Regions from separate parts of the Curtobacterium sp. BH-2-1-1 genome, predicted to be linked through region 1. Evidence: riboswitches for the same ligand, from Rfam matches in the RefSeq annotation. Region 1 holds a riboswitch; the other holds the start of a gene.
The links. Region 1 has a riboswitch for thiamine pyrophosphate ahead of thiM (hydroxyethylthiazole kinase). Riboswitches for the same ligand answer to the same signal wherever they lie in the genome.
Positions count from the first base shown of each region.

Region 2: it holds a riboswitch for thiamine pyrophosphate, as region 1 does, so the genes downstream of both, BJK06_RS02875 (ECF transporter S component) here and thiM (hydroxyethylthiazole kinase) in region 1, are expected to answer to the same signal.

Region 1 covers NZ_CP017580.1:3,238,423-3,243,886, reverse strand. The annotation lists gene BJK06_RS15405 (GntR family transcriptional regulator) at 1-275, shown strand, start outside; gene BJK06_RS15400 (MFS transporter) at 272-1,516, shown strand; gene BJK06_RS15395 (NUDIX domain-containing protein) at 1,530-2,420, opposite strand; TPP riboswitch at 2,488-2,583, shown strand; gene thiM (hydroxyethylthiazole kinase) at 2,572-3,420, shown strand; gene thiE (thiamine phosphate synthase) at 3,417-4,157, shown strand; gene thiD (bifunctional hydroxymethylpyrimidine kinase/phosphomethylpyrimidine kinase) at 4,154-5,464, shown strand, end outside.
Region 2 covers NZ_CP017580.1:625,104-630,567, reverse strand. The annotation lists gene treY (malto-oligosyltrehalose synthase) at 1-668, opposite strand, end outside; gene glgX (glycogen debranching protein GlgX) at 665-2,902, opposite strand; gene BJK06_RS02880 (hypothetical protein) at 3,032-3,355, shown strand; TPP riboswitch at 3,457-3,566, shown strand; gene BJK06_RS02875 (ECF transporter S component) at 3,563-4,204, shown strand; gene BJK06_RS02870 (ABC transporter ATP-binding protein) at 4,201-5,464, shown strand, end outside.

The sequences.
Region 1 (5,464 bases):
CGACCGGCGACGTCGACCGGTTCATCGAGGTCGACGCGGAGTTCCACGGCGCCGTCATCGGGGCGTCGCGGAACGCCATCGCCGTCATGTTCGCCCGGACCCTGCGCGACCGGCAGCAGCGGCTGCGGCACCACCTGATGCGGCTCCAGCCGTCCCAGTTGCAGGCGTCCCTCGAGGACCACCGGGCACTGGCCGCCGCGCTCGAGGCCGGCGACGCCCTCCGCTACGCCGAGGTCCTCCGCGCCCACGTCGCGTCGCACCGGGGCGCCCTGTGAGCGCCACCACCGGCAGCGTCCCGACCACCGGCTCGCTCGCGGTCCCGAACGCACGCGTCCTGCCGTGGGTCGCCGTCTGGGGCGCGGTGTTCGTGTGCTCGTGGGGCGGGAACCAGTTCTCACCCCTGCTGCTCATGTACGAGGAGCGCGCGCACTACTCGTCGCTGCTCGTGAACGTCTTCCTGGGCGTGTACGTGCTCGGGCTCGCGCCGGCGCTCCTCGTCGCCGGGTCCCTGTCCGACCGGCACGGCCGCCGCCCGCTGATGCTCGCCGGGATCGTCTCGGCCGTCGTCGGCAGCGGACTGCTGGCGTTCGGCCCGCTCGGCGCGGGGTTCCTCATGGCCGGACGCCTGTTCTCCGGGGTCACCGTCGGGATCGCGATGGCGGTCGGCAACAGCTGGGTGAAGGAGCTCTCGCAGGGACGCTTCGACCCGTCGGCCGACGCCGGTTCCGGTGCACGCCGGGCGTCACTGGCGTTCACCCTCGGGTCGGCGTCGGGTGCCCTCGTCGCAGGGCTCATCGCCCAGTGGGGGCCGATCCCCGAGGTCCTGCCCTTCCTCGTGCACATCTGCGTCGCCGTCCCCTTCGCCGTGATCGTCTGGCGAACGCCGGAGACGAGCCGCTCCGGCGGGCTGCCCGGTCCCTGGTGGAAGCAGCTCGCCGTGCCGAGCGCCGGGCACCGCCGGTTCACCCGGGTCGTGCTCGTCGCCGCGCCGTGGATCTTCGGGTCAGCCGCGATCGGGTACGGGTACCTGCCGACCAAGCTGGCCGGGGCGACCGGTACGTGGGGGCTCGTGTTCGCCACCGCCGCCACCGTCGTCGCCCTCGGGGTGTCGAGTGCCGTGCAGCCCCTCGCCGGGCGGGTCACCTCGCTCCTGTCGGCACGCGGACTGCTGACGGCCGTGGCGCTCATGACCGCGGGCGTCGCCGTGGTCGTCGTGGCGGTCCAGCTGCAGTCCGTGGCGATCGGGCTCGTGGCGAACGTCGTGATCGGCCTCGGCATCGGGCTGGCGCTCGTGTCGAGCCTGCTCGAGGTCCAGCGGATCGCGGGGACACGCGACCTGGCCGGGCTCACCGGGGTGTTCTACGCGGCGGCGTACGCCGGGTTCCTGGCGCCGGCGGTCATCGCCGCGGTGGCGAACGTCGTGGCGGTGCCGACGATCCTGTGGGTGGTCGTCGGGCTCGGGGTGCTGTCGTGGGTGGCGATCCTGGTGTCGTCGCGGAAGCACATCCCCGCGTAGCTGGACCGCGCGGTCAGAACTGGTCGCGCAGCCAGGCCGGCCCGTGCACCGAGGCGCCGAGCTCCTCGACGCGGGCCCGGAGCTCGCGGTCGGCGGTCACCACGACGACCGGGGTGTGGCCGGCGTCCACCGCGGCCCGGGCAGCCTCGACGATCGCGTCGTCACCCGACCCCGGCGCGCGCACGACGGACACCGGCTCGTCCGCGCCCACGGCGTCCCGCGCCGCTCCCTCGAGCACCACGGTCCACCGCGGCCACCACCGGTCGAACGGCAGTGCGAGCACCTCGGCCGACACACCCGCCGCGGCGAGCGCCCCCACCGACCCGAGCAGCCGCGACGCAGCCCCCGCCCGGTCCTTCCACCACCCGTCCGGCACACTGCCGACCACGTTCGCCGCGTCCACCACGACGTGCGGTGTCGTCTCGATCCGTGCCCGCAGCGCCGGCCACGACGCCCCGAACCCGGGGTGCAGGGGCAGGTCCTCGACGTCGCCGACGGGCACCCAGGCCAGTTCGAGGCTCTCGCGGTCGGCGATCACCGGTTCGAAGGCCCTGGAGGCGCGCCCCACCACCGTCGTGTACGTCCAGAACCCGAGGTCCAGCACGGCGGTGTGCCGGAGGTCCACGCCGTCCTCGGGCACGCCGGCTTCCTCCGCCGACTCGCGGAGCGCCCCGGTCACGGCGTCCTCGCCGAGGTGGCGGGCTCCGCCCGGGATCCCCCAGGTGCCGCCGTGGTGGCTCCACTCGACGCGGTGCTGCAGGAGCACGCGCCCGGAGCCGTCGTCGACGAGGAGTCCGGCCGCGCCGAACCGCCCCCAGGCCTTGGTGCCGTCGGGGCCGACCGCCCAGGCGTCGCCGGGGTCGCGGGGGCCGGGAGGCGGCCCGGGAGGCGTGGTGTCTGGCACCCGTCAACCCTGTCACACGGGACCCGTCATGTGACCGGAGACGTCGCAGCCGCTCGTGTACGGTGTCGGTCGAGACACGGGGTGCCGCAACCAGCGGCTGAGATCACACCCGTCGAACCTGCTCGAGCTCGTACTCGCGAAGGGATCGTCCATGCACACTGCTGCGCCCGCCCCCGACTGGGCCCGTCGGACCGCCGAACTCCTCGAGGCCGTCCGCGCCCGGAGTCCCCTGGTGCACTGCATCACGAACACCGTGGTGCAGAACGTCACCGCGAACGTGCTGCTCGCGCTCGGCGCCTCGGCCGCGATGGTCGACGTCGTGACCGAGGCCGGGCCGTTCGCCCGGGTCGCCGACGCCCTGCTGGTGAACACCGGCACGCCGCACGCCGAACCCCGGGCCGCGTCGCTCGAAGCCGCCTCGGCAGCGGTCGACGCCGGCACGCCCTGGGTGCTCGACCCGGTCGCCGTCGGCTCCCTGCCGGTGCGGACGGCCCTGGCCCGGGACCTGCTGGCGCTCGGTCCGACGGTGCTGCGGGGCAACGCCTCCGAGGTGCTCGCGGTGCTCGGCGCCTCGGCCGGTGGTCGTGGCGTCGACAGCACGGTCGGCACCGAGGACGCGCGCGTGGCTGCGGTCGACGCGGTGGCCGCCAGGCGCGTGGCCGCGGTCGCCGTGTCGGGTCCGGTCGACCTGCTGGTCGCGCCCGGCATCGGCGTGGTGCGGGTCGCGAACGGCACGGAGCTGCTCACGCGGATCACCGGCGGCGGCTGCGCGCTCGGTGCCGTCGTCGCCGCGTTCACCGCCGTCTCCCCCGAGGACCCGGGCGCGGCCGCCGTCGCCGCGACCGCGGTGCACACGATCGCGGCCGAGTTCGCCGCGCGCGAGGCCGGCGGACCGGGCACGTTCCAGCCGCTGTTCCTCGACCGCCTGGCGTCGCTCTCGCCGGACGAGGTCGTGCGCTCGGCGCGCATCACCGTGGAGTCCCCGGCGGTGTCCGCGTGAGCGCCGGTGGGTTCGGCGTGTACCTCGTGACGGACCCGGCGCTGTCGGACCGGCACGGCATCGGTGTGCTCGGGGTCGTCCGTGCCGCGGTGCACGGCGGGGTGCGGATCGTGCAGGTGCGCGACAAGGACGCCTCGGCCCGTGACCTGCTGGCACTGACCGCCGCGGTGGCCGACGCCGTGGGCGACCGCGCGACCGTGGTGGTCGACGACCGGTTGGACGTCGCCCTGGCCGCTCGGCACGCCGGACACCGGGTCGCGGGCGTGCACCTCGGCCAGTCCGACGTCCCCGTCACCGCCGCTCGCGCCCTGCTCGGAACGGACGCACACGTCGGGCTGACCGCGAACACCCCGGAGCACCTCGCCGCCGTCGCCGCACTCCCCCGCGGCACGGTCGACCTGCTCGGGGTCGGCGTGGTGCACCCGACCGCGACGAAGGCGGACCACCCGCCGGCCCTGGGCCACGACGGGTTCGGCCGGCTCGCACGCGCGACGGACGTGCCGTGCGTGGCGATCGGCGGGGTGACGCTCGACGACGTCGGGCCGCTCCGGGCAGCCGGTGCTGCGGGCGTGGCGGTCGTGTCGGGCATCTGTGCCGCGGCCGACCCCGGGTCCGCCGCGGCGGCGTTCGTGTCCGCGTGGGGCACTGGACCCGACCACGGGGCGGAGCCGGGGCCGTCGGGTGGTGGCGATCCGTTCCTCCTGGCCGACGCGACGCACCACGGGGCGGACGCATGAGCGTCCCGCGCGTCCTGAGCATCGCCGGGACCGACCCGACGGGTGGGGCGGGGATGCAGGCGGACCTCAAGGCCATCGCCGCGCACGACGGCTACGGCATGGGCGTCGTGACCGCGCTCGTCGCGCAGAACACGCACGGGGTGCGTTCGGTGCACGTGCCGGACGTCGCGTTCCTGCGCGAACAGCTCGACGCGGTGTCGGACGACGTCGTGGTCGACGCCGTGAAGGTCGGGATGCTCGGCACCGCCGAGGTCGTACGGGTCGTGACCGAGTGGCTCCGCGAGCACCGCCCACCGGTCGTGGTGGTCGACCCCGTGATGGTCGCGACGAGCGGGGACCGGTTGCTCGACGAGGACGCCTCGCGGGCGATGGCCACGCTGCTCGGGCTCGCCGACCTCGTGACGCCGAACCGGGCGGAACTCGCGGTGCTCGCCGAGCTGGCCACCCTGCACGGACGGGCCCCGGACAGCGCCGAGGACCGGGCGCTCACGATCGCCCGCACCTGGGACGTGCTCGTGCTCGCGAAGGGCGGCCACGACGGCGGCGACACCTCGGACGACGTGCTCGTCGGGCCCGACGGGGTGCTCCGGACGTTCAGCGCGCCACGCGTCCGGACGACGAACACGCACGGCACCGGGTGCTCGCTGTCGAGTGCGATCGCGACGCTCGCGGCCCGCGACGGCGACTGGGAACTGGCCGTCGGCACGGCGAAGCGCTGGCTGACCGCGGCCCTCCGCGGCGCCGACGCCCTGCACGTCGGCACCGGGAACGGTCCGGTCGACCACGGCGCGCTCGTGCGTGCGGAGCGGCCGGAGCCGAGGTGGACCGACCGCTGGTGGGACGACGTCGCCGAGGTCCTGCACGAGACGATCGCGTGCGACTTCCTCGCCGGGATGCGCGCCGGGACGCTCGACCCCGAGGTGTTCGCCGCGTACCTGGCGCAGGACGTCCACTACCTCCGCGCGTACGAGCGGCACCTGGCGCTGCTCGGCTCGTGGACCACCGGGGCCGAGGCCGCGTTCTGGCAGGCATCGGCCCAGGGCTGCGCCGACGAGGCCCGCGAACTGCACCACCGACGCCTCGCCGGCACGCACGCCGAGGACCCCGTCCACCCGGTCTGCGCCGGCTACCTCGCCCACCTGCAGGCCGCTGCGGACTCCGGGTCCGTCGGGGTCCTCGCCGCGGCGGTGCTGCCGTGCTTCCGCGTGTACGCGTGGGTCGGGACGCAGATCGGCACGGTCGGGTCGGACCACCCGTTCGCGGACTGGATCGGCGCGTACGGCGACCCGGGGTTCGCCGAGGCCTCC
Region 2 (5,464 bases), 1.2 Mb from region 1:
GTGCCGTGGGAGGCCGCGAAGACCTCGGGTTCCTCGACCCGGATCGCCGCGAGCGTGTTCACCGCGAAGAACCGCCGGTAGTTCAGCTCGTGGTCGGCCCGCTTCCAGTGCACGAACTCGTAGTGCTGCCGGGCGTGGACGTCGGCCACCGAGTCGCCGTCGTGCACCGTGCCCGGAGCGGTCGGGTAGGCCGTGTCGCCCAGGTACAGCCGGCCGTCACGAAGTTCGACCGCGTCGAGCAGCCGGTCGTCGAGCACCGGGACGCGGAGCTTGCCGTCCCCGGCGTCCCAGTCGACGTCGAAGGCCCAGGCGACGGGGGAGCCCTGGCCGTGCTCGAGCAGGGACCACCACCACGGGTTCACCTCGGGCGTGGCCACACCGACGTGGTTCGGCACGACGTCCACCAGGACACCGAGGCCGACGGCGTGGGCGGCGTCGGCGAGCGCTTGGAGCGCCTCGTCACCGCCGCGCTCGGTGTCGACGTGGCCGTGGTCGACGACGTCGTAACCGTGCTGGGACCCGGGCTCGGCCTGCAGCACCGGGGAGAGGTAGAGCCAGTCCGCGCCGAGGTCGCGCACGTAGTCGACGACGTCGCGTGCGGCCGACAGGTCGAAGTCCGGCGTGACCTGCAGCCGGTACGTCGAGGTCGGGACGCGCCGGGCGGTCACTGCTGGCCGCCGCTCGTGGCGGAGGGAGCCGTGGCGCCGGCGGGGTTCACCGGTGTGACGGCGTCCTGCGGTGCTGCGGTGGCCGGTCGTGACGAGTCGGTGTCCACCGGGGTCACCGTGACCTCGTGGTCGGGCTCGGCCCGCAGCACGATCATTGAGCGTGCCGGGACGTCCAGCGGGGTGCCGGCGTCGAGGACCTCGTCACGCGCACCCGGTTCGGCGGTGTCGATCCGCACCGTCCAGCCCGGCGAGTACTCCTCGGGGGGCAGCGTGAACGTCACGGTGTCGTCGTGCGCGTTGAAGTACGTGATGAAGGCGACGTCGGTGACACGCTCGCCGCGGGAGTCGCGCCCGCGGATCCCGTTGCCGTTCAGGTACATGCCGACGCTCTTGCCGAAGCCGGAGTCCCAGTCCTCGGGTTCCATGGCGTCGCCGGAGGGCGTGAGCCACACGACGTCCGGCAGCGGCTCGTCCTGCCCGCGGCGGACCGGACGCCCGTTGAAGTACCGCGTGCGGCGGAACGTCGGGTGGTCGTGCCGGAGCTTCACGACGTCGGCCGTGAACTGGATGAGGTCGTCGTCGGCGGCGTCCCAGTCGATCCAGCTCAGCGCGGAGTCCTGGGCGTACACGTTGTTGTTGCCGGACTGCGTGCGCCCGAGCTCGTCGCCGTGGGCGATCATCGGGACACCCTGGCTGAGCAGCAGCGTCGCGAGGAAGTTCCGTCGGCGCTGCAGCCGCAGGGCGTTGATCGACTCGTCGTCGGTCGGGCCCTCGGCGCCGGAGTTCCACGACCGGTTGTGGCTCTCGCCGTCGTTGTTGTCCTCGCCGTTGGCCTCGTTGTGCTTCTCGTTGTAGGCGACGAGGTCGTACAGCGTGAAGCCGTCGTGCGCCGTGATGAAGTTGATGCTCGCCTTCGGCGTGCGGCCGTCGTGCTCGTAGAGGTCGGCCGAGCCGGAGATCCGCGAGGCGAACTCGCCGAGGGTGGAGGGCTCTCCCCGCCAGAAGTCGCGGACGGTGTCGCGGTACTTGCCGTTCCACTCGGACCACTGCGGCGGGAAGTTGCCGACCTGGTAGCCACCGGGGCCGACGTCCCACGGCTCGGCGATGAGCTTCACCTGGGACACGATCGGGTCCTGCTGGACCAGTTCGAAGAACGCCGCCAGCCGGTCCACCTCGTAGAACTCACGCGCCAGGGCGGCCGCGAGGTCGAAGCGGAAGCCGTCCACGTGCATCTCGGTGACCCAGTACCGCAGCGAGTCCATGATGAGCTGCAGCGAGTGCGGGTGCCCGACGTTGAGCGAGTTGCCCGTGCCCGTGGTGTCCATGTAGTACCGCTTGTCGTCCTCGACGAGGCGGTAGTAGGCGGCGTTGTCGATCCCGCGGAAGGACAGCGTCGGTCCGAGGTGGTTCCCCTCGGCCGTGTGGTTGTACACCACGTCGAGGACGACCTCGATGCCGGCACGGTGCAGTTCGCGCACCATCGCCTTGAACTCCTGCACCTGCTGTCCGTGGTCGCCCGAGGACGAGTAGTGCGAGTGCGGCGCGAAGAACCCGATCGTGTTGTAGCCCCAGTAGTTCGACAGCCCCTTGTCCTGCAGGGTCGAGTCGTTGACGAACTGGTGCACGGGCATGAGTTCGAGCGTGGTGACGCCGAGCCGCTGCAGGTGCGCGATCACGGCCGGGTGCGCGACCCCCGCGTAGGTCCCCCGCTGTTCTTCGGGCACGTCGGGGTGGGTCTCGGTGAGGCCCTTGACGTGTGCCTCGTAGATCACGGTCTCGCCGTAGGGGATCCGAGGAGCCCGGTCGCCCTGCCAGTCGAAGAACGGGTTGATGACGACGCCCTTCATCATGTGGGGCGCCGAGTCCTGGTCGTCGGTCGAGTCCGGGTCGCCGAACGTGTACGAGAAGAGCGCCTGGTCCCAGTCGATGTCCCCGCTGGTCGCCTTGGCGTAGGGGTCGAGGAGCAGCTTGTTCGCGTTGGCGCGGAGCCCCTTCTCGGGGGCGTACTCGCCGTGCACCCGGAAGCCGTACTGCTGGCCGGGGCCGACGTTCGGGAGGTAGGCGTGCCAGACGTACGCATCGACCTCGACGAGGTCGATGCACTGTTCGTTCCCGTCGTCGTCGAAGAGACAGAGTTCCACGCGTTCGGCGACCTCGCTGAAGAGGGCGAAGTTCGTGCCGCTCCCGTCGTAGGTCGCCCCGAGCGGGTACGGGTTGCCGGGCCAGGTGTGCAAACGGTCCTCCAGGTGTGGGTCCCGCCAACATATCGGCGGGAGCCGACCGCGTCCGCAGACAAGCTCCGGCCGTGGACGGATGCGCGGGTAGCTCTGCCTGTGGAGGAACGGGCGAGTAGCGTCGCGCGCATGGCCAACATCGTCACGCAGATCGCAGAGAAGGTACGCCCCGTCGGCGTGTCCACGAACTACGGGGAGCCGGTCGAGGTCGGCGACCAGACCCTCATCCCGGTGTCCCTCGGCTGGTTCGGCTTCGGTGGGGGCGGGGACGGCGACGACAACGGTGGCGGAGGCGGCGGTGCCGTCTCCATCCCGATCGGCGCCTACGTCCGACGCCCCGGCAAGGACCTCGAGTTCGAGCCGAACCTGATCTCCCTCCTCGCGGTGAGCGTCCCGGTCATCTGGGTGACCGGGACCGTCCTGCGCAAGCTGGTCCGCGTCCTGAAGAAGTGACCCACTGACGGACCTGGAGGCGCGGTGCGGGCCCGCCCCGCGCCTCCAGGACGTCCTGTGGTCGCGATCCGTCACCGGGTCGCGACCACGTCTACAATGGCGGGACACACACGGGAGTCCGGGATCGCCGGGCTGAGAGGGAGCGAGTGGCGCTCCGACCGTCGAACCTGATCCGGATCATGCCGGCGCAGGGAGGAGTCCAGGGCCATGTCCACGAGCACGCACACTGCTGTTCCGTCCACCCCCGTCAGGCGCTCACTGCGCTGGCGGGTCGTCGACATCGTCGTCGCGAGCGTGCTCGCCGTCGCGATCGGTGTCGTCTTCAAGCTCTGGGAGTTCGGCTACGAGCCGATCAGCGCCGTCGCCGCGCTCGTGCTCCCCGGCACGCAGGCGCTCTTCGGCGGCGTGTGGCTGCTCGCCGGGCCCGTCGTCGCGATCATCGTCCGGAAGCCCGGAGCGGCCCTCTACGCCGAGATGGTGGCCGCCTCGGTCGAGGCGCTCCTCGGCACGCAGTGGGGCTGGCTGACGCTCGAGGCCGGCCTCGTGCAGGGCCTCGGCGCCGAGCTGGTGCTCGCGCTCTTCCTGTACCGCGTGTACCGCCTGCCGGTGGTCGTGCTCGCCGGTGCCGCGGCCGGGCTGGCGCTCGGGCTGAACGACACGGTGCTCTGGTACCCCGGACTCGACCTGGCGTTCAAGGTCGTCTACGTCGTCTCGGCGATCGTCTCCGGTGCGCTGATCGCGGGCGTCGGCTCGTGGTTCCTCGTCCGAGCGCTCGCCGCGACCGGCGTCCTGTCGTCGTTCGCGGCGGGCCGTGAGCACTCCAGACGCGGTCCTCGCACCGTCGCGTGACCGTGGCAGTCGCGCGGATCACCTTCTCCGACTGGGGCTGGCGGTACGCGGAACGTGACGCCTGGGCCGTCCGGGGCGTCGACCTGACCGTCGAGCCGGGGGAGCGGGTCGCGATCGTCGGTCCCTCGGGCGCCGGCAAGTCGACGCTGCTGCGGGCGGTCGCGGGCGTGCTCCCGGACGAGCCGGACGCCACCGACGACACCGCGGCCTCCGTCCAGGGTTCGGTCCTCGTCGACGGTGCCGAACCGCGTGCGGTCCGCGGGCGCGTCGGCCTCGTCATGCAGGACCCCGAGGCGCACACGGTGATGTCCCGCGTCGGCGACGACGTGGCGTTCGGCTGCGAGAACGCCGGCGTCCCGCGGGACGAGATCTGGCAGCGCGTCCGGTCGGCCCTCGACGTCGTCGGGCTCGACCTGCCGCTCGACCGGTCCACCACGATGCTCTCCGGCGGGCAGCGGCAGCGGCTGGCGCTCGCGGGCGTGCTCGCCATGCGTCCGGGTGCCCTCGTGCTCGACGAGCCCTGCGCGAACCTCGACCCCTCCGGGGTGGTGCAGGTGCACGACGCCGTGCGGGCGCTGCTCGACGAGACCGAGTGTTCACTGCTCGTCGTCGAGCACCGCATCGGCGCGTGGCTGGACCTGGTCGACCGACTCGTGCTGCTGGAGCCGGCCGGGGGTGTCGTCGCGGACGGTGCGCCTGCGGACGTGCTCGCCGAACACGGTCCGGCGTTGACCGCCGCCGGCGTCTGGGTGCCCGGGTCCGAGCCCGAGCGGGGTTCGGCGCGCCGGGGCACCCGCACGCCGCCGCGAGCGGGCGAAATGCTTGGGACGGTCCGCGGGGGACCGGACGGAATCCGCCCGCTCGGCGCCGCGGGTCCGCGAGCGGGCGGGATGCATGGGGCCGACCGCGGGGGACCGGACGGAATCCGCCCGCTCGGCGATCGGGACCCGGTGCTGCTCGCGGCGCGGGGGCTCGGGACCGCCCGGGGCAGGCGGCAGCCGGTCGGGAGCGGGATCGACCTCGACGTCCGGGCCGGACGGGTCCTCGCGGTCACCGGGCCGAACGGCATCGGCAAGTCGACGCTCGGCCTCACGCTCGCCGGGCTCCTGCGCCCCGCCGCGGGGTCGCTCCGCGCGGGCACGGCACTCGCCGACGGCATCGGTGACGCCCCCGCCGCGTGGACGAGCCGGCAGCTGGCCGGTCGGATCGGCACGGTCTTCCAGGACCCGGAGCACCAGTTCGTCGCCCGCACCGTGCGTG